Regions from separate parts of the Brevibacillus humidisoli genome, predicted to be linked through region 2. Evidence: riboswitches for the same ligand, from Rfam matches in the RefSeq annotation. Region 2 holds a riboswitch; the other holds the start of a gene.
The links. Region 2 has a riboswitch for S-adenosylmethionine ahead of LOK74_RS15580 (sugar ABC transporter substrate-binding protein). Riboswitches for the same ligand answer to the same signal wherever they lie in the genome.
Positions count from the first base shown of each region.

Region 1: another riboswitch for S-adenosylmethionine. It lies ahead of LOK74_RS17080 (2,3-diketo-5-methylthiopentyl-1-phosphate enolase); the one in region 2 lies ahead of LOK74_RS15580 (sugar ABC transporter substrate-binding protein).

Region 1 covers NZ_CP087263.1:3,466,698-3,482,890, reverse strand. The annotation lists gene LOK74_RS17090 (methylthioribulose 1-phosphate dehydratase) at 1-531, opposite strand, end outside; gene LOK74_RS17085 (2-hydroxy-3-keto-5-methylthiopentenyl-1-phosphate phosphatase) at 528-1,205, opposite strand; gene LOK74_RS17080 (2,3-diketo-5-methylthiopentyl-1-phosphate enolase) at 1,202-2,416, opposite strand; SAM riboswitch class I at 2,486-2,608, opposite strand; gene LOK74_RS17075 (short-chain dehydrogenase) at 2,728-3,279, opposite strand; gene LOK74_RS17070 (YjcZ family sporulation protein) at 3,472-3,624, opposite strand; SAM riboswitch class I at 3,797-3,910, shown strand; gene mtnK (S-methyl-5-thioribose kinase) at 4,018-5,244, shown strand; gene mtnA (S-methyl-5-thioribose-1-phosphate isomerase) at 5,241-6,281, shown strand; gene LOK74_RS17055 (GNAT family N-acetyltransferase) at 6,778-7,344, shown strand; gene LOK74_RS17050 (ABC transporter ATP-binding protein) at 7,502-9,265, shown strand; gene LOK74_RS17045 (ABC transporter ATP-binding protein) at 9,262-11,370, shown strand; gene LOK74_RS17040 (MFS transporter) at 11,424-12,641, shown strand; gene LOK74_RS17035 (hypothetical protein) at 12,680-12,823, shown strand; gene LOK74_RS17030 (hypothetical protein) at 12,958-13,737, shown strand; gene LOK74_RS17025 (amino acid ABC transporter ATP-binding protein) at 13,871-14,599, shown strand; gene LOK74_RS17020 (polysaccharide deacetylase family protein) at 14,605-15,252, opposite strand; gene LOK74_RS17015 (DUF2797 domain-containing protein) at 15,488-16,193, shown strand, end outside.
Region 2 covers NZ_CP087263.1:3,159,658-3,175,850, reverse strand. The annotation lists gene LOK74_RS15615 (TetR/AcrR family transcriptional regulator) at 1-12, opposite strand, end outside; gene LOK74_RS15610 (AMP-binding protein) at 229-1,791, shown strand; gene LOK74_RS15605 (short-chain fatty acid transporter) at 1,899-3,227, shown strand; gene LOK74_RS15600 (DmpA family aminopeptidase) at 3,459-4,631, shown strand; gene LOK74_RS15595 (MFS transporter) at 4,710-5,840, shown strand; gene LOK74_RS15590 (class I SAM-dependent methyltransferase) at 5,949-6,560, shown strand; gene LOK74_RS15585 (AraC family transcriptional regulator) at 6,579-7,454, opposite strand; SAM riboswitch class I at 7,691-7,814, shown strand; gene LOK74_RS15580 (sugar ABC transporter substrate-binding protein) at 7,912-9,081, shown strand; gene LOK74_RS15575 (sugar ABC transporter ATP-binding protein) at 9,126-10,655, shown strand; gene LOK74_RS15570 (ABC transporter permease) at 10,639-11,706, shown strand; gene LOK74_RS15565 (hypothetical protein) at 12,008-12,313, opposite strand; gene LOK74_RS15560 (DUF2573 family protein) at 12,533-12,814, shown strand; tRNA gene LOK74_RS15555 (tRNA-Arg) at 13,007-13,083, shown strand; tRNA gene LOK74_RS15550 (tRNA-Pro) at 13,096-13,172, shown strand; tRNA gene LOK74_RS15545 (tRNA-Leu) at 13,197-13,279, shown strand; gene LOK74_RS15540 (hypothetical protein) at 13,657-13,863, opposite strand; gene LOK74_RS15535 (PhzF family phenazine biosynthesis protein) at 13,911-14,828, opposite strand; gene LOK74_RS15530 (LysR family transcriptional regulator) at 14,955-15,830, shown strand; gene LOK74_RS15525 (RrF2 family transcriptional regulator) at 15,940-16,193, shown strand, end outside.

The DNA.
Region 1 (16,193 bases), 310 kb from region 2:
AATGCCATGGTTGCGAATCAGCACACCAGGTATCTCAGGTGTGATTACCTCTTCAATAGCGGCCGCCAGTTGAGGAATATCAGCAAAGTTCTCAACAATCGGAACGGAAATCCGGGCGTTTTCCTCCCAGATACCGAGTCCCTTGATCAGTTCTTGCCCCTGAATGGAGAAAGCGGTCTCTTGAAAGTAGAGCTCAGAAACCAGGTTGTTGGCTATGGTGTGAACGTGGAAGCAGGCGCCCGCTGTCGGGATTTTTTTATACACCACGGCGTGAATCATCGTCTCAGCCGAAGGCTTCAACGACGTCGCCTCGACCGGGCGCGAGTCCCCATCGACGATCAGATAGTCTTCCGGGGAAAGTTTTGTCTTGTCCTTGCCGCTGGCGGTTACCGCAAACTGCAGCGGTTCACCGCTTAGCTTGATCGACAAGTTGCCGCTGGTACCAGGGAACCAGTCTCGTTTGGCAAAGGTGAGTTTTGCCTCATCAAGCCTGCGAAACGCATCCATGCGCTGCTCCAGTGTGATGGTCACGGTGTGATCACTTCCTGTTCCGTTAAAAGCGTATTTAATGATTCGATTACATCGTAGAAGGTGGCAAACGGGCGGTACCGCAGTCCCAGTTCTTCGCATTTCTGCTCCAGCAGCGAGCGGGCAATCACGAAGTCGGCGATTTTGGCTCCGGCCAGATCCGTTATGCTGTCGCCAATCACGACGCGGAAGTAGCGCTCCGGATCGTAGCGGCGGATAATCGATGTCTTGCACATGCCGCAGTCGTTGTCGCAGTTTTCGTCACAATGGTGCGGCCAGGTAATCGTGATCGTTTCGCCGGAAAAGTCGCTGCCATTGCAATAGACCTGGTTTTTGAGTCGAAACGGTGCCAGGATCGGTTCGACAAAAAAGTCGATACCGCCACTGGTGATCAGCAGTTCGATCTGTTTCTCCTCACAGAATCGGACAAACTCGGCAAAACCGGGACGGATCGCGGCTTCCTCAACGATGTAGTCGACGATCTCCTGTTTGCGCGAGGAGGGCAGCATCGCGAACAGCTTACCCACCCCTTCACGGACGCTAATCTGTTGGCTGAGGATCTGCTTGGTCAACCCTTCCCACTCTGGCGGGGCGAACTTGCGCATGATGGCGACGATATTATCCTTTTCGGTAATGGTGCCGTCGAAGTCACAGAAAAGTACCAGTTGTTTGCTCATCTTGGGCCTCCCCACTTGGCCAGGGCCGCAGCCAACGGTTGGGACGATTGGGCCGCTTCGTCCAGTGTCTGACCAGCTACGACAGCATCTATTGCCGCCCGGAAGGCACGTCCGCCATCTGCAGCGCCGCCGGGATGACCGTGGATGCCGCCGCCTGCATTGACGACCTGCTGCAGGCCAAAATCTTCGTACAACTGTGGCACCAGTCCAGGGTGAATTCCAGCCGAAGGAACAGGAAAAGCCTGCTTGACCGGCACAGCGCTATCTGTCAGGTTGGCTGCCACCTGTAGGGCTTCCTGCTTGTCTAGGGCCACACTGCCGTATGGGGACGGGAAGAGAACAAGGTCTGCCCCGGCCAGGCGCATCAGTTTGCCCAGCAGCAGTGGTGTCGCAATGCCGTAGTCAGGCGACGGGTAATACGCGCCGGCGAGGGCGGGATGCGCCATCAAAGGGATGGTGATATCGGGATCGGCGGCGAGACGATGCAGGGCGTCATACCCATATGCCAACACGTTAAACAGCAGGCATTGCGCCCCTGCCTCTACAGCCCGCTTGGCCCGCTCGTTCAGCTCATGGACGGGGCCGGTCAGGTTGGCGGCATAGAGGATCGGCTTGCCTGTTTGCTGTGCCACTTCATCGGCGATTTTCCCGAATTCCCGGATCCGGTCCAGGAACGGGGCTTTGTCGTCGACAAAGAAGATTTCATCGTCTTTTACCAGGTCGACACCACCGAGAGCTTGCGCTCGAAACTGAGTTTTCAAGTCGTCAAAGGGAAGTCCCAGACATGACTTGAAGATGCTCATCAGCAGCGGCCGGTCGTGAACCCCCAGTTTTTGGCAAATGCCATCGATGCCAAACTGCGGTCCGGGAAAAGCTTGGACGAATGATTCGGGCAGTTTGATATCGATCAGTTTAATCTTGCCGTCCATGGACAGCTTGCCGAACACGCCGGTCAATAGCGAGGCTATGTCAGGCGTGAAGTTGCCTGCGGGATAGTCGATGCGGATGAGTCCACGCTTATGTCCATCCGGCAGTTCTTCCAAGGTCTCGGAAGATACAGCTTCCCCTAGATACGGATGCAGCTCAGCTTGTTTGGCGGCAGGCAGGTCGGTCCAGGAACCAACGGTCATGCCAACGGCGATAGCTTCCGCTTTTTTATCCAGATCTTTTGCTTGCGTCAGATAGGTGACGCGGATTCGATCTCCACTCACGAACGATTGTCCTCCTTTTAACAAAAAAACCTCCTTCGCGAAGGAGGAGGCAGTCATGCTGGTTTACTCCTCTCATCTTTCAGGACTGCCTTGCAGCACCTGCAGGATTTAGCACCGTCTCGCGCCTGGACTTTCAGCGCGTCGGTTGCCGGGCTTCATCGGGCCAGTCCCTCTGCCTTCTCTCGATAAGAGCATTCTCATATCCGTTTGATTTGATTGGTTCCAGCAGCGCCCCTGCTGGTTTGATACACACATCATAAGCGCTTTTCGCTCCGTAGTCAACCCGTAGGGTACCGCAAGACGGCTTGCGGTCAAGATGGTCTTTTTTCCCATGGCTCCAACTGGCCGACCACGCTATCCTGCTTCCCGGAGGAGATCGCCCGTATCACGCCTTCTGCGATCTCACTGTTGGTCAGCCAGCGGCTTCCCCTATCTTCCAGCACAAACCCCAGGATTACCTGATGGTAGCAACAATGCTCCGGTAGGTCGGGACGCTGCGGGGATCGGTATGCTCTGCTGCCGCAGATGTGAAACAGCCTCCAGGAACTGGTCGCTGCCCCTGCCAGTTCTTCTATACATATGGGCAAGGCGCGGGGAGCGTTAGAATGTATCCAGGCGACAGCCAGTTCGATCGGACCGTTTTTCTCCATTGTTGTACGCAGTTGACGGCGCAGAGCTTGCTCATCAGTATAATCGAGGACAAGCGAGGTGATGCTGTTTGGTCTTTCCGCCCGCTCCACAAGCGCGGCCAACCTCTCCCGGTTTCTGGCAATGACCGACACATGATAGTCCTCCCTCTCTAGCCACAAGCAGACATCGGCCAACATGCCGGTACCCCCAACAACCAATGCGTGTCCTGGCATCTTCCAATCTCCTCTCGTTCGTGGGGCTGCTGCATGTTCATCTGAAGTTGTGTGATCTTCCCCCTGCCCCTGTTCTTCCCCATCATAGCACAGGATACCGATCGGTAACTCTGCAACTTCCGTGCTGCAATCGGACGTGATGAAACGAAAAAACCCCTCATACAAGAGGGGGGCTGAACATGCGACAGCAGATTAATCGTCGGCTTCCCCGACAATGACCAGCAAAATGAACAGCACCAGAGCCAATGCGAAGCCATTGCCGTTAAAGATTCCGCTCACTGCACATCCCTCCTTTTTGGGTATCACCCTTACGAGCAGGGTATGTAACCGAGGGGATATGTGCATGGGGCATCGTGCAGAAGAAGGAAAAGATGGGCACTGCGGGTAAGGGCGCTACTGACAGGAGGAAACAGGAAGCAATCAAACCAATTGACACCTTTTACAAGAGTGTGTAAGATAGATGCCATACATTTATTATCTATGGTATTCTGGAAGAACAACTGAAGAAACAATGGATTCCTTATCCAGAGACGGTGGAGGGACTGGCCCGATGAAACCCAGCAACCGACATGCCCTAGTGGCGTGCACGGTGCTAATTCCTGCAGAAGCGAAGAATTCTGGAAGATAAGGGGGAGACGACACGTATTGTAATCGATGCGTACACAACCTCTTTTCTCCGGAAAAGAGGTTTTTTTATTGTCATAACGTGACCAAATCGATCTGAAAGGGGTATGCATGATGGCTTATCGGGCATTATCGGAGCAGGAAGCTGTCGAGTACGTTCGTGCGCTTCCTGGATTGTTTGCACAAGGCGCAGAGCTTGTCAGCAGAGAGATCGGAGACGGTAACCTGAATTTGGTGTTCCATATTTGTGACAACAAGGGCGGCAAAAGTGTTATTGTTAAACAAGCACTTCCTTATGCGAGAGTAGTCGGTGAATCATGGCCGCTTACCCTGGATCGTGCCCGCATCGAGAGTGAAGCGTTGAGGATCCAGTACAAATACGCTCCGGATCTGGTGCCGGAAGTTTATCATTATGACGAGGAACTGGCTTTGACGGTGATGGAGGATCTAAGCGATCACATCATAATGCGGAAAGGGCTGATTGAGGGGAACCGCTACCCGTTGTTTGCCAAGCATATTGGCCGTTTTTTGGCTCACACCTTGTTTTTTACCTCTGATTTGGGGGCCCATCCATATGAGAAAAAGGCGCTGCTTGGCAACTTTATCAATCCCGAATTGTGCAAAATAACGGAGGATTTGGTGTTCACTGATCCGTATGAAGATGCGGATACGAATGACTTCAATCCGTTGATTCGCAGCGATGTGGAAGCAATCTGGGGCAATGTATTGCTCAAGCGGGAAATCGCCCATCTCAAGTTTGGCTTTCTGACTCGTGCAGAGGCATTGTTGCATGGCGACCTGCACACGGGCAGTATTTTTGTTACCGAACAAAGTACCAAAGTGATCGACCCTGAGTTTGCTTACTATGGCCCGATGGGATTTGATATCGGCGCGGTGATTGCCAACTTGCTGCTCAATTACGCCGGCCAGCACGGACTGCAGCAGGACCCCGCCAAGCGGGCAGATTACCGCAGTTATCTGCTGGAGACGGTGGAGAACGTCTGGACGCAGTTTGTCTCTGAATTCGTGAAACTGTGGCATCAAAAGGTGAAAGAGCGTAGTGCCAACGTAGAAGGGTTCTGGCAGGACTACGTGGAAAACCTGCTGCAGGATGCTGCGGGGTACGCCGGCTGCAAAATGCTGCGCCGGGTGATCGGGTTGGCGGGTGTTGCTGATTTGAACACGATTGAGGATGCCCAGATCCGCGCCGAAGCAGAACGCCTGGCGCTTCAGATCGGTCAGGCGCTCATCCTGAAGCGCAGAACGGTCAAGGAAGGAGCCGATCTTACCGCACTGGTTGAGGAAGTTGCGAATACGTTTTACCAGGAGGCAGCAGTATGACAACATCAACTCACCTCGCTCCCGTAGCGTGGGCAGAGGAGCACCTGCGGTTGCTGGATCAGACACGCCTGCCAGTGGAAACCGTCTATCTGGAAGTAACGACGATCGAACAGGTATGGGAGGCGATCCGCAGTTTGCAGGTCCGAGGCGCTCCGGCGATCGGAATGGCAGCCGCCTACGGTCTCTACCTCGGGGTACGCAGCAGTTCTGCCACTTCGTACGATGCCCTTTGGACGGATTTGACCAACCAGGCTGATTACCTGGCCACCTCACGCCCCACGGCCATCAACCTGTTTTGGGCACTGGACCGGGTCAAAGCACGAGTACAGGCAGAAGCGGCCCAACCAATCGAAGCAATCAAAGCGGCTGTTCTTGATGAAGCGATCAAGATTCAGCAGGAGGACGAACAAGTCTGCCGCCGAATCGGTGAGTTCTTGCTGACACAACTGCACGATGGGATGGGGATTCTCACACACTGCAATCCAGGCGCTCTCGCTACGGCCGCCTACGGTACGGCAACAGCGCCACTCTACTTGGCAAAAGAGATGGGCTGGAACCTGAAAGTGTACGCCGACGAGACACGGCCTGTCTTGCAGGGATCCCGTCTAACCGCCTACGAACTGCAAAAAGCGGGCATTGACGTCACGTTGATCTGCGACAATATGGCGGCGATGGTGATGGCCCAAAAGAAAGTACAGGCCGTCATCGTGGGAACGGACCGGGTAGCCCGTAATGGCGATGTTGCCAACAAGATCGGCACGTATGGCGTTGCCGTCCTGGCCAAGGCACACAATATTCCGTTTTATGTGGCCGCGCCCTTCTCTTCGATCGACTTTAACACCCCGACAGGGGCAGAGATACCGATTGAAGAACGGCCAGCGGAGGAGATCACGCATGGCCTCGGCAAGCAAGTGGCGCCAGATGGGATCAAGGTATACAACCCGGCATTTGACATCACACCGGCTGATCTGATTACGGCTATCGTAACCGAAACAGGGGTTTACAAGCCTGAAGAGATTCAGTTGCTGAACAAGTAGCTCGGTGTCGCTTTGCCCACAGCGCCGTTGCGTCTGGCGGGCTATCAACAAGGCTCGCTCAACGTGATGCCGCATTAGATGAACAAACATAACGCATCCCGGCTCCTCTTTTAAAGAGAAAAAGAGGACGGGATGCTTTTCTTTTGGTGTTTAGGTGTGAGTCTTTCCACTTTGTTGTTGCGGGGAGTCACTACAGGATGAGATGTTTGGTTCCTTTGTGCTTCAGATAGGCAGACAACGCATAAAGCAAACAACTTCCCGCGTACCAGAGCAGTCCGGAACTGAACAACAAATAATAGCTGAACGGAAGCATACAGATGAAAGGGATAGCGATAACTGGTGCATGGACGAAGGATAAAACAAGGGCAAAAAATACCCTGAACTGCATAGTTTCATCACGGTGTCATAACCTTTTCCATTTTACGCATTTTTTATCTTGCTGCAAGAAGGGGAATATGCTAGATTTAATCAACACTGTATGGGAGGAAAAATATGTATGGAGGAGATCGCTCTATCTGCGAATGCTTCCCTGCGGCGGCTGGAACTGACTGATGCCGCTGAGGTTTTTGCGGTCATCGACGCCAATCGCACCCATCTGCGACAGTGGTTGCCATGGGTTGACGACACGGCATCAGTGGATGATTCCGCAGCCTTTATCAAGACAACCATCTCTGGGCGTGAGCAAAACCAGGGATTGACCTTCGGGATCAGGCTTGCCGACAAGCTCGTCGGAACCATCTCCGTCCATGGGATTAACTGGGCCGATCGCAAAACTACGCTCGGCTACTGGCTGGCTGCCGATGCTCAGGGTATGGGGTTGATGACCGCTTCTGTGAGAGCTTACCTGGATCATCTGGTGTTCGGCGAATGGCAGTTAAACAGGGTGCAGATTGCTGCAGCGGTAGAGAACCAGAAAAGCAGGGCAATCCCGGAACGATTGGGATTTCGCCTGGAAGGAATTTTTCGCCAAAACCAGCTGCTTTATAACCGATATGTAGATCATTCGATGTACGCCATCCTTGCCGAGGAATGGTTGGAAATACGGGGGAAAAATCTCAATTGACAAAAAATTTTCCCTCCACTACGATGGAGTAAGCTTCGAGCGATGGGATGCGTCAGCATCCCCTTTTTCCTTCATAAATAAGTAATGTTATAGAGCGCATGAACAGTTGAACAACCCGTGTTGCGTTTTTTGTATGGTAGAGGAGGAACGGTTAAACATGTACACCTTTCGCCAACTAACCTGGTTTTTCCGCAGGTATTGGAAGAGATACACACTTGGCATTCTGATGCTGTTGATCATCAACGTATTGATGCTGGTCCCGCCTCGTCTGATCGGCGGTGCTGTCGATCATATGCGGATGGGCACCATGACCCAGGCGAAACTGATGGAGATATTGGCGATCCTGATTGGTCTGGGACTGCTGTTTTACGTGCTCCGTTTTCTCTGGCGCCATCTGTTGTTTGGCGGCTCGTTGACGCTTGAAAAACTGCTTCGTCAGCGGTATTTTGCCCACCTCACGCGGATGACCCCGTCCTTTTATCAGCGACGGCGCACCGGCGATGTGATGGCGATTGCGACCAATGACATTCCGGCGATTGAGCTGACTGCGGGAGAAGGGGTGCTGACGCTGGTCGATTCGCTGTTTATGACACTGCTGGCCCTGACGACGATGCTGGTGACGATTGATTGGAAGCTCACCTTGGCCGCGCTTTTGCCAATGCCGTTTCTCGCTTGGGCTACCGCTTACTATGGGAGACTGCTGCATGAACGCTTTTATCTCGCTCAGGAAGCGTTCGGGCGGATGAACGATCACGTGCAGGAGTCTTTTTCCGGCTTGCGTGTGCTGCGTGCCTTCGTACAGGAAGAGAAAGATGTGGAAGCGTTCCGTCAGGTGAGTGAGCATACTCTGCGCCGCAACGTAGCCGTGGCCCGGGTGGATGCTTTGTTTGACCCGACCATCTCGGTCATTATCAACTTCAGCTTTCTGATCGGCCTGGGGTACGGCTCTCTGCTTGTCTTCAACGGAGAGATCTCACTGGGCGATCTGGTTGCCTTTAACCTGTACCTCGGCTTGTTGATCTGGCCGATGTTCGCATTTGGCTTCTTGATGAACATCATCCAGCGGGGGAGCGCCTCCCTTAAACGATTGCAGGAAGTCTTCGCAGAAGAAGCAGATGTGACAGAGACCCCGAATGCGCGGGATACGGTGGAGCCGGGCGATGTGGAAGCAGTCAATCTGAGCTTTCGTTATCCGGGCAGTGAACAGCCTGCCCTGACTGATATCTCCTTTCGGCTGAAGCAGGGTGAGACTCTTGGTGTTGTCGGGCGTACCGGAAGCGGCAAAACGACCCTCTGCCGCTTGCTGCTGCATCAGTATCCGGTACCGGAGGACACGTTCTATCTGTCCGGGGTGCCGATTGAGAGATACCGTTTGTCTGCTCTGCGGCAGATGATCGCCTATGTCCCGCAGGAGCATCTGTTGTTCTCGCGGACGATCCAGGAAAACGTTGCCTTTGGCAATCCGCAGGCTGACGAACAGGAGATCGTAAACGCCCTTCGCCTGGCCGAGATGATGGACGATATCGCTCACCTGCCGAACGGACTTGAGACACTGGTGGGAGAGAAGGGCGTGATGCTCTCAGGTGGTCAGAAGCAGCGTATCTCGATTGCCCGAGCGCTGCTTGCGGATGCACCCGTGTTGATCCTCGACGACTCACTGTCAGCGGTGGATGCACGTACAGAAGAAAACATCCTCCGCCATCTGCGTCAGCAGAGAGCGGGGAAAACGACGTTGATCGCCGCTCATCGCCTGTCGGCGGTACAGCATGCCGACCAGATCCTCGTCCTTGATGAAGGGAAAATCGTCGAACGGGGGACGCATGATCAGTTGATGGCACGAAACGGCTGGTATGCCGAACAATACCGGCGTCAGCAGTTGGAGCAGCTGATTGAAGGCGCACAGGGAGGAGGCAAGCGATGAAGCAACCGAGCGTGATCAAGCGGCTGGTCAACTATGCCAAACCGTTTCAGAAGCGGATCTGGCTGGCTCTGCTGCTGCTGATTCTGGCAACGGCTGCGGAACTCTCCGGTCCCTTTATCGCCAAGGTGGCGATTGATGATCATATCTTAAGTGTTCAGAAAGAATGGTACCGTTACGACGCGGTTCCCACTGCATCAGGAGAGCAGCTCCGTTACAGCAGGATTGCTGATTCCTATCTGGTGCGCGAGGATTGGCTTCCTCCAGGAGGTGGTATCTCCCGGGGAGAGGAGAGCCAGATTATCAGCGAGGGAACGGACTATTACCTCGCTTTCAGCCCGATCGAAATGGAAGGTGCACGGACGTTTACTCCATTGGATGCGACTGACCAAGGACGTGGCCGCTACCAGCTGACGATCAGCCGGGGAGACCAGACGCAGTCAGTAGAGGTGCTCCAGCTGACCGCCGATGAGGTAAAGTCGCTTTATCAACATGACGTATCACCACTGCTATGGTTAGTCGGCGCATACGCCGTTTTGATTATTGTATCTGCCGGTTTGAACTATGTTCAGCTGCTGTCCCTGCAGACCACGGCACAGCGAATCATCCAGCAGATGCGGATCGATCTGTTTCGTCATCTGCAGAAGCTGCCTGTATCGTTCTTTGACCGGACGCCGATCGGCTCACTGGTTTCTCGCGTCAGCAACGATACGGAAGCGGTGCGGGAGTTGTATGTGAGCGTGCTGGCTACGTTCGTGCAGAACGGCGTCTATCTGCTGGGCATTCTGGTTGCCTTGTTTATCCTACAGCCTGAACTGGCTCTGCTCTATTGCATTTTGATCCCGTTTCTGCTGCTGTTGGTGATCGTATACCGGCGCTACAGTTCCCGGGTTTATGCGACGGTTCGCCAGCGCCTGAGTGAGATGAATGCGACGATTAACGAAATGGTGCAAAACATGACCGTTGTACAGGCATTTCGTCAAGAAAGGCGTGTACAAGAGGAGTTTGCCGGTCTGAATGAGGAGTACTACAAAGGACGGATGCGGGAAACCCATCTGCGAGCCCTGCTGCTGCGGCCTGCTGTCGATCTGCTGGAAAAACTGGCCCTCACCTTGGTTATTTGGTACTTTGGTTCCCATGCCCTGCAGGGGGGGCTGATCTCGTTCGGGATTTTGTACGCCTTCGTCGACTATCTCAGCCGGTTTTTCGAACCGGTCAACATGATCATGGATCGGCTCTCTCAACTGCAGCAGGCGGTGACAGCGGCCGGTAGAGTGTTTGAACTGCAGGACACTCCAGAGATGGAGGCTGGGGGAAAACAGGAAATCAGGCGCCCCGCAGGCAGAGTAGAGGTAGAGAATCTCTGGTTCGCCTATCAGGGAGAGGAGTACGTCTTAAAAGACGTATCGTTTACGGTTGAGCCTGGTCAGACGGTTGCCTTAGTCGGCCACACCGGCTCGGGAAAAAGTTCGCTGATGAACCTGCTGCTCGGCTTCTATCCATTGACAAAAGGGACGATCACCATAGACGGCGTGAACGTTGACGAGATCGATCCGAAAGCCTTGCGTCGTCACGTAGGGTTGGTCTTGCAGGATCCGTTTCTGTTCGCTGGTGATATCCGATTCAACATCCGTTTGTATGACCAGACGATCAGCGAACAGCGTGTCGTAGAGGCAGCAAAAGCGGTGCGGGCACATGACTTTATCACGCGCCTGCCGGCACAGTATGCGGAACAGGTAGTAGAGCGGGGGGCCACTCTCTCAGCCGGACAGCGGCAACTGCTCTCATTTGCCAGGGCCTTGGCTGCCGATCCTGCGATACTGATTCTGGATGAAGCGACCGCATCGATTGACAGCGAGACGGAGTCGACCATCCAAAAAGCGCTGCATGTGCTGTCAAGCGGCAGGACTACTTTTATGATTGCCCACCGATTGTCAACCATCCAGCATGCCGACCTGATTCTCGTCTTGTCACGCGGAGAGATCGTGGAACGCGGCACACATGAGCAGTTGATGGAGTTGGAGGGACTCTACCATAAAATGTACCTGCTGCAGCAGGGGAGAACCCCCGTCGTTTCCGCCGAGGCGGAGACAGGAACAACCATTTGACATCCGCCCGGGGGAAGGCTGTACGATGGGAGTGGAAAGGAGTATACAGAGCAATGCCTTCTTCACGGTTTACGATATGGACATTGATTGTGGTGGTTGCGGTTGCCGGGGCCAATCAGGGGCTAACGCTGCCTCTGTTGGCCATCCTGCTGGAGGAACAAGGGGTTTCATCAGTAGCCAACGGGTTGAATGCAGCCGCCATGTACATCGGGATTTTATTGGTCGCTCCGTGGTGGGAGGCGCCATTGCGCCGGTGGGGGTACCGGTCGCTTATCGTGTTTGGTTTGGTGCTGGTGACGGTCAGCACGCTGCTGCTCCCGTTTTTTGATGGACTGATCATCTGGTTTCTGCTGCGGCTGGTGATGGGGATCGGGGATTCAGGCCTTCATTATGCCAGCCAGTTGTGGATTACAGAAGTATCGCCCCCGGAGCGGCGGGGACGGGACATCTCGTTGTACGGATTGGCCTATGGCGTGGGGTTTAGCATCGGTCCGCTTGGCATTAACCTGCTGGGGATCGGAAGATGGGCACCGTTTTTCGCCGTCAGTTTGCTCTATCTGGTAGCGTTCGTGATGATTGCCCGCCTCCCCAACGCCCATCCGCAGCCGATCGCGATGACAGGAGAGAAACGGCAGAACAGGTACGTTGTGGTCACTCGCCTGGCCTGGCTGGCTCTGCTCCCGCCCTTTCTGTACGGATACATGGAAGCCTCGCTCAACGGCAACTTCCCCGTATACGCACTGCGGACCGGTGTCTCGGCAGAATGGGTCTCGATCATCTTGCCTTCTTTTGTCGTCGGCAGTCTGTTCCTGCAGCTGCCGCTCGGTACTCTGAGCGACCGGGTGGGCAGGAGACAGGTGATGATGGGTTGCGGCATTGTGGGGGCGATCTCGTTCAGCCTGTTTCCGCTGGTGGGCGATTCCACCTGGCTGATGATGGTCTTGCTCGCAGCGGCAGGCGCTGCCGTCGGCTCCTTTTACTCATTGGGCATGGCTTATGCCGCTGACCTGCTGCCGCTAGGGATGGTGCCGACAGCCGGGATCATCGCAGGGATCAACTTCAGCGTCGCCAGTATCATCGGCCCCAACGTAAATGGGTACCTGATCGAGTATCTCTCGCCGGGGCTGATGTTCTGGGTGATGGCGGCGATGCTGGCCGCCTTCGCAGCTTCCTGTCTGTTGTTCCGATCACCTCGGGCGGCGCAGCAGGTCGACGGCATGGCGGCCGCTGAAGAGGATGGGCATAGCATCACCGCAGACGGGAAATGCTAAGGACAGCATGCTCGATGCTCGAAAGGCAGGTGGCACTCGTGCTGACACCGTGCATCAATCGGCGGGCAGTCATCTGGATCCTGTTTTTCGTCATCAGCTTCTTTACCGTACAACTGTGGGACGGGGAAGAAGCAACACCCGATCCAACACAGGTCGTGCAAAAAGAGCAGAAGAGAGGGTGAGCGAGCTGCTCATCCTTTTTTATATGTTGCTTTTCCTGAAACGCCGAAACAAGCAGTCCGTCTAACCATGTAGAAACATGTTGTAAACGACTGCTTATAGCCTTTTCACCATTCTTCCAGCGGAGAGGATAATCATGCGCAAAAGGATGCTGTCCCTTGCCCTGCTCCTTTTTTTGGCCGCAGGCTGCAGTGAAACTGCTGCACCGTCTGACGTCTCCACATCCCCCAGTCCAGCACCTGACCAGAATGAACCCAATCGAGTCCCGCTCTCCTTCGTGCCTGTGCCGCCCGAGGACATATCTGTTACAGACGCACCAGTCGAACTGGTAAAAGTAAAAAGCTTCGGGCTGCAGCGTATTTCGGGCAAAAAGAATGTGTTTGTTCACCTCTATGTCGATCCGCAGTTCCAGAACAAACCGGAACAAGGAGAAGTAATTGCCTATCTGCAGGACGGAGCTGATCTGTACAATCTGGGGATAGTGACCGATTACGGGATTGCCCAAGCCAGTGTACAAGCTGCCGATCTAAATGGTGACGGCCGATCCGAAATCGAGTTAAGCGGTCACCTCGGTTCCCATTATGAGGAAATCAGAGTGTTTGGCTTTGACTCGGAACAGGGGAAGTGGTTGCGGTATCTGCAGACAGGCTCGCCGCTGAAAAAAGATCTCGATGGCGACGGCAGGGCTGAACTGCTAGCGGTCTCACAAGGGACGATTCCCAGCTATCTCTGGATCTTCCGCTGGGAGAATGGCCAATTCTCCCAGGCCGACGTAGCGACAGCTGTGGACGGCGAATACGCCCGGTTGATCGATGGGGAACCTCAGCCCCTAATCGATACCGGCAGTGCTGATGACTCCCGCTTGTTCCGCTATCAGCAGGGCGATCTGGTGGAATGGGAAAAACAATCTAAATAAGTATCGGGAAGAGTGGACGGAGATAAGCGCCTCTTCAGACAGATTTCGCGAAAACGAATGCTTTTTACCCATGGTTTCGTTACAATAGAATGCAGATATCTATCACTCGTCATGAAGAGGGGGTTCTTCAGTCGTGATTATACAAGTGAACGATCTGCATAAAAGCTATGGCAAACTAGAGGTACTCAAGGGTATCACTACCCAGGTCGCCGAAAAGGAAGTCGTCTGTGTGATCGGTCCATCCGGCTCGGGCAAAAGTACCTTTCTACGCTGTCTCAATCAATTGGAGCCGGTTACCAGTGGCCAAATCATTATCGATGGTTACGATGTCACCGACCCCCGCACTGATATTAACAAAGTTCGCGAAGAAGTAGGCATGGTGTTTCAGCGGTTCAATCTGTTCCCGCACAAGACGGTGCTGGACAATGTCACGTTGGCACCAGTCAAGGTCAAAAAGGTATCGGTGGAAGAGGCGCGCCAACGGGGGATGGAACTGCTGCAAAAAGTGGGACTGGCTGACAAAGCCGACGTCTACCCGGAACGTCTCTCCGGCGGGCAGATGCAGCGCGTCGCAATCGCCCGTGCACTGGCGATGAATCCCAAAATCATGCTGTTTGATGAGCCGACCTCCGCACTCGATCCGGAACTTGTCGGCGAGGTGCTGGCCGTGATGAAAGACTTGGCTGGTGAAGGGATGACCATGGTCGTCGTCACCCACGAGATGGGATTTGCCCGGGAGGTCAGTGATCGGGTCATCTTTATGGATCAGGGTGTCATCGCCGAAGATGGGACACCGCAAGATCTGCTGGTCAACCCACAAAACGAACGCTTACGCACGTTTCTTCGCAATACCGTTGGCTAGACTGTTCAATTGGACGCTTCACTCAGCAGCTGGCTGATGGTGACAAACTTGTACCCTTGAGAACGCAGATCCGTGATCAACTGCTGCAAAGCTGCCAGTGTCTGCTTTTGATTTAAGCCTCCATCGTGGAACAGGACGATGTCGCCGGGCGTGACGTTTTGCTTGACACTATTGATGATGACGGACGCCGTCCGTTTGAGTGACCAGTCGCGTGGATCAACCGACCAGTAAATCATGTCGTAACCGGACGACTGAACGGCATTTCGCACATCATGGGTAATCACTCCGCCGGGTGGACGGTAGTATTGGGTAAACACGCCTGCCTTCTGCAGTACCGCCCGTTCGGTACGTTTGATTTCATCATACACTTGTTGTTCGGTCAGTTTATTGAGGTCATGGTGCTCATATCCGTGATTTCCGATCTCATGTCCCGCTTTTCGCATCCATTGGAGGATCGAGGGATATTTGTCTACTTGAGAACCCAGGACAAAAAACGTTGCCGGAACACCGTTTTTGTGCAGCGTTTCCAGAATCAGCGGGGTATAGGTAGGGTCGGGGCCATCATCAAACGTGAGCGCCACGATCTTTTTTTGTGTGTCGATCCGATGAATCGGCTCGTCAAACGCGGTTTTACCAAGACTGGATAAAGGCATAAGCCAAACGGCGGCGACAAGAACACAGCATACCCACCAGCGGTGCAAGCCAACCAGCTCCTTTCTGTTGGAACGTCTGTCTGACGCCGCTGCTTATAGGTTCACCGCTATCCGCAAAAACATGCTGTCAATCTGCGTAGGACAAGCCGCAATATCTGCCAGTCCGGTTGGGCGGAAGCAGATTGACTCTGTGGTAAAATGGAAACAAAAAAGCAATGAAAGGGGAGAAACCAGCGTGGTAGAACTTCAGGGCACGCTGCGTGGGTTGGTCCACAGTTATCATGGGAAGGATCAACCAGTCGATTATTATCTGCAGCTAGATGGGGAAAAGCTGCCGTTAAACGAGTGGATGGGCAATCATGTTACCCTTTCGTTTCTCGGGCAGAAGAACTGTATCGCTTGTGGGCGGCGGACAAACAAAACGTTTAACAGTGGATACTGCTACCCCTGTTTTACCAGACTGCCGGAGAATGATCTGTGTATCGTCAAACCACACGAGTGCCACTTTGATCAAGGGACCTGTCGAGATGAGAGCTTTGGAGAAACATACTGCATGATTCCCCATTACGTCTACCTGGCCTTATCCAGTGACGTAAAAGTTGGACTCACCCGCAAACACAATCAGTTGAAACGCTGGGTAGACCAGGGGGCGATTCGGGCTATTCCGATCGCTGAACTGCCGACGCGGCGGATGGCTGGCGAACTGGAGTTTCACCTGAGTCAATATCTGCCGGACAAGACCAACTGGCGCAAGATGCTGAAGGGAGAAGTGGCGGAACGCGATCTGCTTGAGATTCGTGACGAAGTGTACGGCTACTTCCCGGAAACGTTCAAACCATTTCAAATCAAGGAAGACGAGTGGGTGGAGATCACCTATCCCATGCTGGAGACGCTGGACAAGATCACCTCTCTCTCCCTGGACAAGCAGGAAGAGGTACACG
Region 2 (16,193 bases):
CAACTTGGACACGTTGATGACCCCTCTCCATTTTTAAAATTTTCTAAATATTATTGACTATAACCTGGGTGCTCCTATAAAATGGGTGGCAGTGACAGACTGTAGTCTGCGACTGTGGTCCGCGAAATCGGGTTGTACGTTTCCATCTTATCTGTTTTTCTCAGGAAAACTCAACTCAATCACAAAGAATCCATCATTGGAGGTAAACCATGGGGGAGGGAGAAGCTGATGGACATCGTCGGAGACAGAACCTTGCGGGACTTGCTGCAGGAAAAAGTGAGCATGCATCGGGAGAAGCCGTTTCTGCTGTTTGAAGATGAGGGTGAGCGAGGCTTTCACCTCACGTATGGGCAGTTCGAGGAGAGAGTGACACGTCTTGGCAACGCGTTTGCGCAGTTGGGTGTGGGAAAGGGAGACAAGGTAACGATACACTTGCCCAACTGTCTGGAATTTATGACGGCCTGGTTCGCAATCGCCTCGATTGGAGCTGTGATGGTGCCAACCAATATCCTGTCCACTGCAGGCGAGATGGAGTACATCCTGGAACATTCCGGGTCCGTCCTGCTCATCACGGAAGAACGGTACCTGCCCAAGTTTGATCAGCTGCGTGGCAAACTGCCCAACCTTCGCAGCATCCTGCTTTCCCGTTATAAAGGAGGTGAACATGCAGACAAGAGTTTAGATCACCACATGGAGCGAGCTTCCACTGCACCGCTGGAAGTACCGCTGAACCCGGAAGATGTGGCTGCCATGCTCTACACCTCTGGCACGACATCACGGCCAAAGGGTGTGCTGGTCACCCATGCCAACTATCTGTATGCAGGCGAAGTGATGTCGAAGTCGATCCGGTTGTCGCCAGAGGATCGTCAGTTGATCGTGCTGCCTCTCTTTCACGGAAATGCACAGTATTACTCAACCATGTCAGCCTTGACAGTTGGCGCAAGCGTTGCCATAACGGAACGGTTTAGCGCCTCAAGGTATGCAAAACAGGCGAAGCGTTTGGGGGCTACGGTCGGCTCGCTGTTTGCCGCTCCGATACGAATGATCTTGGCGCAGGAATACGATCCGGCCGATCGTGAGAACCGGTTGCGTGTGGTCTGGTTCGCCCAATCCGTGACCAGAGAACAGCTGGCCCTCTTCGAAGAGCGTTACGACACCAAACTGCTCCAGCTGTACGGGATGACGGAAACGATCGGAGCCCCTTTGATGAATCCGCTCGACGGCATTCGCAACAACATGGGGATCGGCAGACCGACTCTGGGTTACGAGGTAAAAGTGATCGATCCATCCGGCATGGAATGTCCAAGGGGAGAGGTGGGTCAGCTGATTGTGAAAGGAATCCCCGGCCGCAGTTTGATGAAAGGATATTTTCGCAATCGAGAGGCAACGGAAGAGACGCTGAGGGACGGCTGGCTGTACACGGGAGATCATGCGCGGATTGATGAAAGCGGTTACTTTTTCTTTGTGGACCGCGCTAAGGACATGATGAAACGAGCCGGTGAGAATGTAGCGGCTCAAGAAATCGAGAACGTGATTGCCAAGCATCCCAGTGTATACGAGTGTGCGGTGATTGGCGTTCCCGACGAGATGCGTGACGAATCGATCAAAGCGTATGTGATGCTACACCAGGGAGCGCAAGCAACGGCGGAGGAGATTATCGCTTTCTGCACGGCTCGTCTGGCCAAGTTCAAAGTTCCTGAATATGTGGAGTTTGTCGAGGAGTTTCCTCGTACCTCTGTCGGTAAGATTCAAAAACATGTGCTGCGCAGATGGCACGAAGAGCGCGGTTGAACACACCCCCTGTTCAAGAGAAAGGATGCTTGGATGCAGCAGCGTCCTTGAAGGGGTGTGTTGGATCGAGCAGTCTGCGTGCTGCCATATCAAAAGGGGGCATCAGAATGGTTCGGGGCTTCTCGCATTTCTTCGTTCGCGTCATGGAAAGGTATTTGCCGGATCCTTTCCTGTTTGCGACGATCTTAACTTTTGTGGTTTTCGGTACGGCGTGGATACTCACTCCCAGCTCGCCATTGCAGCTGGTCGATTACTGGGCGGAAGGATTGTGGAGCCTGCTGGTCTTTACGATGCAGATCAGTATCGCTCTGGTGACAGGCACTGCACTTGTACGAACCAAGGCTGTCACAAAAGGGCTTAATTTTCTCTCTTCCCTTGCCAAGACGCCGAAAGCGGCGTATGGGCTGACTGCTCTGATTGCAGGGGTGGCAAGCTTAGTCTCATGGGCGATTGGACTGGTAGTCGGGGCATTTGTTGCCCGACAGATGGCGCTTCGAGTAAAAAACGTTCATTACCCGCTGCTTGTCGCGTCTGCTTATTCGGGATTTGTGATCTGGCATATGGGCTATTCCAGCAGTGTGGCTCTCTTGATCGCGACGGAGGGACACCCGCTGGAACAGATGATTGGCATTATCCCTGTCAGCGAGACGATGCTCGCGCCTTTTAACGTAATTACCGCGCTCGCCATCTTGATTACGCTGCCATTTGTGATGATGCGGATGGCCCCAAAAGAGAGTGACGTGGTGACGATTGACGCCTCTTTACTAGCAAAAGAGGAGACCGCAGCCAGTGTCGCAGCGGTTCAGAAAACGGTGCCCACATGGGCCAGTAAAATAGAGCGCCTGCAGATCGTTAACCTGCTCATCGGCGTGGCCGGCCTGATCTATCTCATCCGTCACTTCTCCAATGGCGGTTCGCTTGATCTGAACATTGTGAATCTAAGCTTTCTTGTCGCCGGGATCCTGCTGACCAAGACACCGATCGAATATATAGCAAATGTCACCGAAGGCGGAAAATCGTTGGGACCGATCGTGCTTCAATTCCCCTTTTATGGCGGAATCATGGGTCTGATGACCAGCTCCGGCTTGGCGGCTATCGTAGCGGGATGGTTTGTCGCCATCTCAACGGCGGAGACGCTGCCGTTCTGGTCTCTGATTTGCGGTGGAATTCTGAATGTGTTTGTTCCCTCGGGAGGAGGCCAGTGGGCCGTCCAGGGACCGATCATGATGGATGCGGCGCTTCGCTTGGGCGCGGACCTGCCCAGGGTGGCGATGGGAGTCGCATGGGGGGATCAGTGGACCAATATGATTCAACCGTTTTGGGCGCTGCCTGCCTTGGCCATTGCGGGGCTAAAAGCGAAGGATATTATGGGCTATTGCGTGATCACGCTGATCATCAGCGGCGTGTTCTTCTCGTTAGGTATTCTGTTTTTATAATTTGCCTTTCGTACGAGTATAAAGGAGAAGCGGGATGCTTATTCTCCTTCCTTTTCTGACGCACCTCCGGCGTGGTTCCCGGACGGTGCTTTTTTTCTATTGAGGGTTCCAGACAAGTACCGATTTTTCCCTAAACAATTGTCTTACTTGATGACTGTTCGTTAAGATAGTACTTATTGAGCTGTTCTGAGAAACGATGGTGGAGCAGCAGACCGAATGGAGGGAGAGGAGATGCGGAAGCGTCTTCGCGAATTAGGGTATCAGGTCGGCCGGTATCAGCCCGGAAACCAGAATGCGATTGTCGATGTAGCCGGGGTGAGAGTAGGCCATGTCACGCTTAACCAGGATTTGCCCGATGGGCGAGCGGTTCGTACCGGTGTCACCGCGATTCTGCCGCATGGCGGCAACCTGTTTCGGGAAAAGGTGCCTGCCGCCTGTCATGTGATCAACGGTTTTGGCAAGACGACTGGCTTGGTACAGGTGGAGGAATTGGGACAGATCGAGAGTCCGATCCTGTTCACCAACACGCTCTCCGTCGGGGCAGTCCTGCACGGGGCGGTACAGTACCAGTTGGCGCAAACCCCGGAAATCGGCACGAGTGCCGGCACAGTAAACGTGATTGTCGGTGAGTGCAACGATGCCTATTTAAACGACATCCGTGGACTTCATGTGACGCCGGATCATGCGATAGAGGCGATTCGCAATGCCTCCCAGACCAATCTAGAGGAAGGGGCGGTCGGCGCAGGAGTTGGCATGTCCTGTCTCGGGTACAAAGGCGGGGTCGGCACTAGTTCCCGGCGGATCGACACAGGGGAGCAGGCGTATACAGTCGGTGGACTGGTGGTTAGCAACTTCGGAAGGCTGGCCGACTTGAACCTGTGGGGTTGGCTAAGTCCGCTGGCGAGGGATGAGCAAGCGGAGGAGCCCAACCGTGTCGGACGAGAGCAGCTCCGTCCGCAATCGAACACCAGTGAGGAACCGCTGCCCGATGGCTCGATTATGATCGCCTTGGCTACGGATGCGCCGCTTGATGCACGGCAGTTGAAGCGACTGGCCAAACGGGCTGTCTTCGGGTTGGCGAGGACAGGCAGTTATGCAGCCCACGGCAGCGGCGATATCGTGATCGCCTTTTCTACTGCCCGCAGGATCGCCACTCAGCGGGCAGATCAGTCCCGACAGGGTGAAAAGGATCCGCAAGCGGGCCAGCGTGAACAGGTTGAGCTGTTGCGAGAAGACGGGGAGACGATCAACCGCCTGTTTGAGATGGCGGCGGAAGTGGTCCACGAGTCGATCCTCAATTCGCTCTGCAAGGCCGCTGCCACAACCGGACAGTCAGGCCGCTACAGGGAAGCTTTTCCTTACGACTTGCTGGATCGGATGCGTTTTTTTGGTGTTGAGGGATGAGAGCAGGCATAGGTACTGGCGCTGCCGGAAGCAAAAGCACAGCGTGAACGAAGACGGAAGATCAGGAAGGGAAACGCGATGATACCGATTTATGCGCTGCGTGCATACAATTACTTTTACTTTTCACTGCTTGCCATTTTTATTTCGTTTTTACCGGTTTACCTCAATGGCCGAGGCATTTCACCTGCGGAGATCGGCCTTCTGGTAGGAGTCGGGGCTTTCGTCGGCATCATCTCCCAGCCGATTTGGGGAGTGATCAGTGACAAGTATCGGACGATCCGAAAAGTAGTGATCGTGGTTTTGGCTGTTTCCCTCGTGCTGGGAACCCTGCTGTTTCAGTTTTCCAACATTCTGCTGCTGTTGGTCTTTGTACTCCTGCTCTACTTTTTTCTGCTGCCCAGCGATCCACTGACGGAAAGTCTCAGCTACCAAGTGGCCCAGCAGCATCAGATCAGCTTCGGCTCGATCCGCATGTTTGGTGCGATCGGATATGCGACGGCTTCCCTGTTCATCGGATACGTCCTTGATTGGTTCGGGATAGGAAGTATGGCGGTGCTCTTCTTCGGTTATGCCCTGATTACCCTGCTGCTTGCCTTTGCCATTCCCGATGCGCCAGCGGCAGGCAAGCCCGTCTCCTTGGCCAGCTTGCAGCAATTCCTGTTTTATCCGAAAACACTGTGGTTTTTCTTGCTGGTGCTGATTGCTGCCATTCCGCATCGCACCAATGATGTTTTTCTGGGCGTATACATCCAGAGTATGGACGGCACCACAGGCATGGTGGGGCAGGCCTGGTTCCTCGCTTCCATGAGCGAGGTGGCTTTTTTTGCCGGCAGTGCGTGGTGGCTGCGCAAGGGGAAAGAACGGCAGTTAATCCAGGTCGCTGCCGTCGTGTATGTGTTGCGCTACCTGGCCTGTTCGCTGGTGACGGACCCGCAGTGGGTCGTCTATCTGCAACTGCTGCACGGGCTTACGTTTGCCGTCTTTTATCTGGCATCGATCCAATACTTGTATCAGATCGTACCCGAAGAATGGAGAGCGACAGGACAAACGGCGTTGGCCGTGATCTTCTTTGGCATCTCAGGGATTATCGGTTCGTTTGCCGGTGGTTGGGTATTTGACCGATTCGGCGGCTCTACTTTGTATCTGGTGATGTCAATCGGCTCTCTGCTCAGTCTGCTGTTCAGCACTACGGTGCCGAAGAATCGCTAGGCATACCCTGCTAGGGACACTTTCAAGTATGTGAACATACCAATCTGGCTAAAAAATTGATACCATAAAGAGCATGGGACACATCCTACACAAAGTTGGTGATCGCTGTTGTTGAAACTAACTGGTGAACGAGTCATACCCGAGTTGATGAAGCCCACCAACGGACTTTTGTTGGAGCATCTGGCCCGTTATTACTTTGCTACGCCTTATGTAGAGGGGCGGGTTCTCGATCTTGCCTGCGGTGTCGGCTACGGAACCCACATGATGGCCAAGACGTGCAAAAAAGAAGCAGCAGAAATCGTCGGTGTCGATGTAGATCCGGAGACGATTCAATATGCCAACAAGACGTACAACCATCCGTTGATCACCTATCAGACGGCAGACGCCTTGGACCCGGAATTGCCGCAGAAGCTGGGATTGTTTGATACGATTGTCAGTTTTGAAACCATTGAGCACCTGGATGACGACCAACGGTTTATGGCAAGTCTTTACGAGATGCTCCGTCCTGGCGGGACGCTCGTCTTGTCGTCGCCATTCGGGCAGGGAAGAGGGAAACCGTGCAGCGAACCGTTCCATGTCCATCAGTTCACGGAGGCGGAGTTTGCGGAACTGTTCCATGCGTTTCAGGAAGTAGAGCTCTATTATCAGCGGGGCGTGACAATCGAGCCGCCGCGGCGAGATGTGAAGTATTACCTGGGTGTCGCCGTATGCAAAAAATAAGCGGTAATGGCCCTGCCATTACCGCCTTTTCAGTACGGGAATCCAGATCTCACTTTTAAACGTCGGTGAGCTGATATCGTTGTGTTCATTCCACAGGATTTCAGGACCTTCTATCTGTTCGTAGCTGGAGGAGGGAAACCATTCGGCATAGATGCGTCCCCAGGTCTCCTGCAGCGTATCAGGAAATGGTCCGACAGCTTGGAATACAGCCCATGTTGAGGCAGGGACTTCCAGGTGGGCCAGGTGGTCCGGGCACACATTCGTCGTTGCCACGCCTATATAATGATCCAACTCCCCTTTTTCCTCCATTCGGCCCTCCGAAAAGTTGGTGGATGCTTGAATCAGTCCCGTAGGCTCCACATTGGAGAGCTGCTTTAGTGTAAGGATCGTCTTATTATCTAGCGTTTTCCACATAGCAGCAATCTCTGGATTGATCCCCTGGAATAGAATAGGCACTCTTTTTTTGATGCCAACGATGCGAAACGCTCCTTTTTCCTCGATGCGGTAGTTCATTTCTTTTCCTCCTTTAATTGACAACTGGAAGGTCATTGGCGGAAATGCTTTTAGTGATGGACCGCTATTTCTGGCTTCTGATGGCGTTACGCCGTGCAAACTTTGAAACGCTCTGGCAAACGAGTCGGGTGAGCTGTATCCATATTTGATCGCGATATCGATGATTCTCATGCTGCTGTGTGTAAGCTCAAATGCTGCAAGCGTAAGGCGTCTGCGGCGGATGTATTCCGATAGCGTGATGCCGGCGAGGAAGGAAAACATCCTTTTAAAATGATATTCCGAACAGAGAGCCAGTCTGGCCGCTTCTCTCAAGTCGATCTCGTTGGCGAGATTTTCCTCGATATAGGTGATCGCTTGGTTCATGTTCTTGAGCAAATCCATTGGATGACCTCCTTTGTCAATAGAATAGCAGGAGTGAAATCGACCCATCCGACATTTCGTGCACAATACTGCAGGATCTGTTCTTTATGGCTTTAGGGTAGGGTGTTAGGACGCAAACATGCAAGATTTTCTGATTTCACAAAATAAAAAGGGATTGACGAAGCGTACAAACGACTGTATGATGTTGCTATTACCAATTATGTTAGAGTGGAATACTCGGAATTGAATACCCTATTCTCTTATCGAGAGCAGGCTGAGGGACTGGCCCGATGACGCCCGGCAACCGACCGCACCTGCTGTGATCGCCACAGCAGACGGCACGGTGCTAACTCCTGCAGGAGCAATCCTGAGAGATAAGAGGCGGCGTCTCGTACGAACCACCTCTTTCCTCAGGGAAAGGGGTTTTTTCATTTCCGGTCGTTTCACTGCGAACACAGACAGACAAGGGGGAGCCTACATGTTGAAAAAATGGATGACACTACTTTTGCTGCTGGTGGTCGTGCTGGCCGGATGCACCAATGAACAGCCGCCGCTGCAGCAAGCCCAGACAGATCAGACCCAGACAGAGCCGCAACAGCAGGACTCGTCAACGACGGAGACGGCATCTACCGAATCGGGAGGAGAGACAGAATCGTCTGGCGCCAGTGCGGAGATTCCTGCAGCAGTCGACAAGCCGCTCAAGATCGCGCTGATCAGTGAGTTTTCGATCGGAACGTTCTCATCCCAGTATCAACAAGGGGTAGAAGAGCAGGTGAAGCGTTTTGGCGGTGAGCTGACCGTCTACAATGCGGACAACGATCTGGCCAAGATGGCGGCTCATCTGGACACGGCTGTCAATCAAAAGGTAGACGGCATCCTGATCAACCACGGTCGGGCGGAAGCGCTGCAGGCTGGAGTGGAGCGAGCCGTGCAGGCGGGCATCCCGGTTGTCTCCTTTGACAACGATCTTGATAAAGTGGAAGGCGTCACAATCATGGACCAGGATGATTACGGCCTCGCTTGGCAGGGACTGAAGAAGCTGGCACAGGACATAGACGGACAGGGGCAGATCGTCTACATCTGGGTTGGCGGATTCGCGCCGATGGAAAAACGGAACCGTGTCTACAACATCTTTCTGCAGCGTTATCCCAATATCAAGGAGATTGCCCGCTTTGGCTCAGCGACGGCCAATACGGCGCTCGACACGCAAGCCCAGATGGAAGCGATCCTGAAGAAGTATCCCAATAAAGGGGATATCGCTGCCGTATGGGCACCATGGGATGAGTTCGCCAAAGGGGCGACCCGCGCGATCAAGGCAGCCGGACGGACAGAAATCAAGGTGTACGGGATTGACCTGTCCGACGAGGACTTGCAGATGATTCAGGAAGAAGGCAGTCCGTGGAAAGCATCAGCCGCAACCGATCCGGCCGATATCGGCCGCGTACAGACCCGCTTCCTGTACCAAAAAATCGCCGGGGAGAAAACACCGAAGTACTTCTCGCTTGATCCTCATCTGGTGGAACAGGAAAAATTGCCGGATACGCCAATCAACATGGACGAATTGCCGAAGTACGTCAATGGCTGGGGAAAAAGCGACGCTGCCATCTCGCCCTGGATGTCGACACTGGAGAGCAAGAATAGCGACTAGCGCTTGACATAATGACAAGACTGACCGAAAAAGGAGGACGTGGGATGAAAAGCTCCCTGTTGGAGATGAGACAGGTATCCAAGTGGTACGGGGACGCTGCCGCCCTCCAAGGCGTCGATTTTGCGGTTAGAGGCGGAGAAGTGCATGCCCTGCTCGGTGCTAACGGCGCAGGAAAAAGCACACTGATGAAAATTCTCTCAGGTGCCCAGACAGCCAGTGCGGGAGCGGTCATCCTGGATGGTGAGCCGCTCACCCTCGGTACGCCCCGCGCGGCCAAGCAGGCGGGCATCCACCTGGTACAGCAGGAAGTGGATACCGGACTGATTCCTTCCCTCAATACGGCAGAAAACATCCTGCTGGATCGGCAGGTGTCGCGCTCCGGTTTGTTCGTCTCTCCTTGGCGGCTGGTGGGGGAAGCACAGCGCATCGTGGATGAATGCGGCTTTTCCCTCCCGTTGACTACTCAGGTAGAACAGTTGACCTTGGCTGAAAAGCAGTTTGTGCTGATTGCGCGGGCTGTCGCGCAGGACGTGCGCTTTGTCATTTTTGACGAACCTACGGCACCGCTTAGTCTTAGAGAAGCGGAGGCGCTGTTTGCCTTGATCGGACGGCTGAAGCAGAGAGGGATCGGCGTCGTCTACATTTCCCACCGCTTGTCAGAAGTGTTTCGCATCGCCGATCGGATCACGGTGCTGCGAGACGGTCAAAATGTCCTGCAGCGCACAGTGGGCGACACAGACATGGACGAGGTCGTAGCGGCGATGTTGGGCAAACGTTTTGCCGAGGAATTCCCCAAGGAGCCGACTGAGCGGGGAGATCTTTTGCTAGAAGTCAGCGGCTTGCGGGCGGGACACAAGGTGAAGCGATTCGACCTCAGGCTGCATGCGGGAGAAGTGGTGGCGGTCGTTGGCCTGGTAGGCGCCGGCAAAAGTGAGACGGCGCGTCTCCTGTTTGGTGCCGATCGCATGGAGGACGGACGGGTTTGGCTGAGCGGACGGGTGATCAGCTGCCGGACACCGATGGAGGCGATCTGGCACGGGATTGTACTGGTGCCGGAAGAACGGAGACAGCACGGTGTGCTGGTGGAGGAAACGGTGAAGGACAATCTGACGCTGGCCAATCTGGCAGCGTACTGTACAGCGGGCGTCGTCCAGCGTGGCACGGAAACGAGCAGAGCGGCGTCAATGGTTGAGCGGCTTGGCATCAAGGCGGCGGGGTTAGATCAACTCGTCGGCCGGCTGTCCGGCGGCAATCAGCAGAAAGTGGCCGTCGGCAAGTGGCTGCTGCGGGATGCACAGGTCTACATGTTTGACGAGCCGACCAAAGGGGTCGACATCGGGGCCAAAAGCGATATTTTCCGGCTGATCAATCAACTAGCCGCCGAACAAAAGGGAATCGTCTACTTCTCCAGTGAGATCGATGAGGCGATGGGGATTGCCGATCGTCTGCTGGTGATGGAGAATGGACGAATCGTCAAAGAGTGGGAGCGGAGCGAGTGGATCAGTGGAGCGGTAACACCAGAGACAGTGATGTTGTATGCAAGTGGAGGTGAAGCGGATGGAAGCGAATCCTGAACAGCAAACGTCTGTAATCGGCGGCTCATCCGATCCGTCTGATACGGCGGCAGAGAAGAAGGCTTCGGGCAAACAGAAGTTGACACCGTTTGTCCAGCGATATGGATCGCTTGCGGCCATTGCCGCCGTCATTCTCTTTTTTAGTATTGTGAACGAGAATTTTCTCACGTATGCCAATCTGGCTGATATTCTACGGTCCATCTCGATCGTTACGCTGGTTGCGATTGGCGTTACCTTTTCGCTGATTGTAGGCGGATTTGACCTGTCTGTCGGCTCGATTGTCAGTGTCTCCACCGTCTTGTCGGCATCGCTGATGGTATGGTACCGGCAGGAACTGTTGGTGGCGATCCTGCTGCCATTGCTGGTCGGACTGGTGATCGGACTGGTCAACTCCCTGTTGGTCGTCCGCGTGCGGATTCCCGACATCCTGGCCACGCTGGTCACGATGTACATCTTTCAGGGGATCCATCTCAGCTATACAAAAGGGTTTTCCATCTACAACAACATGCCGATGGAAGATGGAAGTACCGCTCCAGGCATTATCATTCCGTCCTTTTTGTTCATTGGACAAGGCAAGCTGTTTGGCATTCCTGTACCGGTGATTTTGATGGGTGTGGTGGTTGTCCTGGTTCATCTCTTTTTAACCTATACCCGGTACGGCCGGTTTCTCTACGTCACAGGCGGGAATATCGAAGCGGCCCGCCTCTCTGGCATCCCGGTGAACCGCTACCGGACGTTGGCTTACCTGTTGTCAGCCTTTTTTGCTTCTTTGGGCGGTATCGTGCTGGCTGCCCGGATCGGTACCGGTCAGGTTATGGCGGGAGCGCCGCTGTTGATGGACGCGGTGGCCGCTGCCTTTATCGGGTTTTCCATCTTTGGTCAGGGCAAGCCCAACGCCTTTGGAACGTTTTGCGGCGCCGTGTTGATGGGCGTGATGATGAACGGATTGACCATGCTCAACGTCCCCTATTACGCGCAAGATATCGTCAAAGGGGTCGTACTGGCCGGAGCACTGGCGTTTACCTATCTGCCCAAGTGGCGGAAAGGCTGACAAGGCGAAAAATGGCACAAAGCGGTGCCCTCGTACAGAAGATGGAATGAGGGCATGCCCTTTTACTGCGTCTCTACTGCACGCCAGTTTTTCCATTCTGACGTTGGGCGCCATAGATATCTCTTGATTCAATACCTGGTGCGTACACTTCCCATACCTAGTGTGTACCCAAATGAGACCCAATGCCGGAGTTCACCGCTGATCTGCTCGTGTTGGCGACGGACTCCTTCTTTGTCCGTCCTGGCAGAGCTGTTCAATAAGCTGATGGTCAGGCAGCGGCGTAGATGAGGCTGTAGAGAGCTTACTCTGCTTCGTCCCCGAAGTACTGTGTCATCTCCTCGGTAGCACTGGTTTGTGGGTAATCGACAGCATCTTCGGCAGGCTTGGCAGCATCTGGGGATGATCTGACAGTATCTACGGCAGGTGCCGCAACATCCACGGAAGGTCTAGCAGCCTCTCCGACAGCTTTTGACGTATCGTCCTGTTGCTCATCCAGGTTGGTCCGCATCCGGAAAAATGGGCCGGGGGAGTGCTCCACGATCAGCCGATCGTTCAGTTCGGCAAAGTCGGGCAGCGACAGTTCCTCCGCTTTCTGTTTCTCTTCCATCTGTACACTCCTTTCTGGGTGCCTGTTGGATAGCGTTCCCGTTTTGGTTAAGCGGACTTGATGGGGATTGCTGGAAGTCACATGCATGATGCACTCGGTAAAGACGACCAGTTTGTGGTACAATGAGGCGGAGTAAGCGACTGTGAGGATACGTGAGGGATTGCAGAATCTGGGGAGCTTGCGTATCATGCCTGGAATGATTCGAAGGGAGGAATCGCAGTGGATCAGCCGAACAAGCCGCTCGTACCGGAACTGGAAGAACTGGTTTACAAGTTTACCGAACTGCTGACAGGCGAAGCGACTCCGGAGCGGGTGGAAATGGTCAAGGTATGGTGTCTCTACAGCCATATGCTAAAGGTGATGCCGCAGCTCATCCAACATTGGGCGAGCGAACCGGATCATCAGGAAGCACGCGGCCAAATCAAACAGATGGTGGAGCAGATCAAGCAGTGGAACGCAGAAAAGAACCAGAATCCGAGCAACGGCTCTCTTCCGCAGTGAAGGAAGAGAGTCTCTCTATTCCTTTCTATTACCATTGATTTTGCTTGTGTTTAGTGCTACTATATTTTTTGCCGCTCATTTTTGATTCACAACGGAAAAACCTCTTGACTTTCTGGTGTAAAGCTGTTATGATCTATTAATGTCGGCAGTTGATATGCTGCTCGATACGAGAGCAGATACAACAATGGATACGTGCCCTTAGCTCAGCTGGATAGAGCGTTTGACTACGAATCAAAAGGTCGGGAGTTCGAATCTCTCAGGGCACGCCATTTTCTTTGAGTCGGGAAGTGGCTCAGCTTGGTAGAGCGCTTGGTTCGGGACCAAGAGGTCGCAGGTTCAAATCCTGTCTTCCCGACCATTGTTTCATTATTTCTATTATTGGGCCGGTATGGCGGAATTGGCAGACGCGCGCGACTCAAAATCGTGAGGGAAACCGTGGGGGTTCAAGTCCCTCTACCGGCACCATCAAACGTTGATATGACGCTGATTGTACGTATGTTCAGTCGGCGTTTTTCCGTTTAGTGGTCCGGGAAATAATAGGCGGTCATGATGTGTATATTCGCGACCAGCCGCGCGCGACAAAATCGTCTCTCCAACGGAACGAATACGATCGCGGGCGATGGTATTTGACACGAAGAAGACGGAACCAATTACCGGACCGAGGCTTTGAACCGTTACAGAAACCGATGCACCTTGTCGATGATTTCGAAACGGCGCTCCAGGTGTTTCTGCGCGATTATAAAATCCGCAACATCAATGAACTTACGATCCGGTTTTATCGAGGTCGATTGACAAATGCAGCGGAATATCTTAGCCGGTAATATCGTGCTTATAAAATGGATTCACCTCGCTTTATTAATAACCCACTTAACGAAAAGAATAAGCATCATGAAGAAAGATACCGTCGCAAGCAATAACCCCGTTACGTCTGCTCCGAAAGAAAACCCGTAGTCATAGGCTTTATATTCCATATAACCAATGAATACAGCAATAATCAAGACATGCACGCCCACTGAAAATATAAATGCTTGTAAGATTGATTTACTCATTTTAACTCCTTTCCTAACTCAACTTGTCAAGATTCACCTAGTTCCTCCTATACATATAGCTTTCCTTCCCCTACTTTCACACTGGTTCCGCCAACTTTCACTTGTTTGTACTCATGACCATGCTTCACAACGGTAATATCGATTAGGCTTGGCCTGCCCATTTCCAACCCTTGCTCGCTGCGAATCTCGTATACGCCTTGTACAGCAGGAGGGACAACGCCATGCTCAACCAGGTAGACTCCAAGGGGTCCACTCGCCCCACCTGTCGCCGGATCTTCTCTGATCCCCATCGCCGGAGCGAACATTCGACTGTGGACGTCGGAGTCCGCGTTTTCCGTTTCCACAGCAAAAGCGAAGATATGCCGGGTATGCTCATCGGTGGCAAATCCCTCCTGCCAAACATCCGGTCTAAAATGGATCCGGCGCATGGCCGCGAGCGATTGAACAGGAATAAACAGAAAGGGTACGCCTGTCGACACGGTTTGGATCGGCAAATCCTGGCGTATGTCTTCAACCGCTAACGAAAGCAGTTCCGCAGCCGATTGTTTATTGTGAAATACTTCCCCAAAGACGGGTGTAGGCTGGAACATCTCGATTTTTCCGATACGCCCATTTTCTTTCTGTACGATCACCGTAATGTCGCCAACACCCTCTTCAAAAACCCACACGTTCTCTCCTTCCACCGTCTCGATCAAGCCTTCATTTGCCAAAACATAGGCTGTTCCAATCGTCGGATGGCCGGCCATCGGCAATTCGATATCGGGGGTAAAAATTCTCAGCTTTCTATGATGGCGTGCGTGATCTGGCTCATATACGAATACGGTTTCTGAAAGATTCAGTTCTCTGGCGATGGCCTGCATTTCTCCCGTGCTTAATGCAGGCGGTTGCGTGAAAACGGCAAGCTGGTTGCCGCCAAATATTCGATCTGTAAATACGTCGGTCAGCGTGTAAGCTAATGTTCTCATCTAGGCATCTCACCTTTATCGGGCTGAAAATTCCTTTATATTCATCTTATATCCGAGCTTTATATGAATCAAATGAATCATTATAATATCATAAATGAAAATTATTTATATATAAGGTGAGATAAGATGACACTGGTGCAATTGGAAGTGTTTCAGAGCATTGTGGAGACGGGCAGCTTTACAAAAGCCGGCGAAGTTTTGGGTCTAACTCAATCAGCTGTCAGTCACGCGATTGCGGGATTGGAGTCAGAGTTTGGGTTTACCCTATTCAAAAGAAGCCGTTCAGGAGTACTTTTGACCGATGAAGGGCAAAGAATGTCCAGCTACGTGCAACATATATTGCAATTGACGCAGAAAATAAAACAAGAAGCGGCTGCAATTGCCGGATTGGAGACCGGCACTGTAAGGGTCGGCGTATTCCCGAGCGTTGCCGCACGATGGTTGCCTTCGATGATGAAACAATTCCAATCCAACCATCCTGCGATCAAGATAAAATTGTTTGAAGGCGGTTATGAGGAGATTCAGAACTGGATCTCTAGTTTTGCTGTCGACCTTGGCTTTCTGTCTCTGCCTGCCGAAGTCGCGTTCGATACCGTACCGTTGGTAAAAGATCGACTGGTTGCCGTATTGCCGAAACAGCATGAACTCGCCGCTAGGGACCAGCTTCGTGTGGAAGAAATTGCGAACGAACCGTTTATAATGCCAAAAGCTGGGTGTGATGCCCTCGTGAAGCAGCTTTTCCAGAAAAACCGCCTGAAGCCTAACGTTGTGTTTGAAGTGGCGGACAACCAGGCTATTGTTTCCCTCGTACAAGCCGGATTAGGGGCGACGATCCTGCCTGAAATGACGATATCTCCTGGCCAATACCAGGTAGTTGTCAAATCGTTGGATGAGCAGGTCTTTCGGGAAATTGCCATCGCCGTCACCTCGCTGGAGACCGTTTCGCCGGCTACGCGAGCGTTTATCGAAACAGCCAAACAGTTGATGAAAGAGATGGAATGAGCCGAAATATTTTGTCTCTCGATCGATCCTTGCACATTGGAGCCGAATTGTCTATTATAGATATTACAACTCCATAATAATAATGATCTTAGGCAGCGAGGAGGGAAACATGCAGTTCTCTAAAAGCACCGATTATGCCCTGCACGCCTTACTTCATTTGGCTAACTCGGAGCGCCGCTACAACATCGGAATCAAGGAGTTAGCTGCGATGCTCGGCGTTTCAGAAAGCTACTTATCCAAAATCATGTCCAAACTGAGGCAGGATGGAATCGTACGTGCTGTGCCGGGGGTGAAAGGCGGTTACGAGCTTGCGCGACAGGCCGGTGAGATTACGTTTCTTGATGTTATTCAAGTGATTGAAGG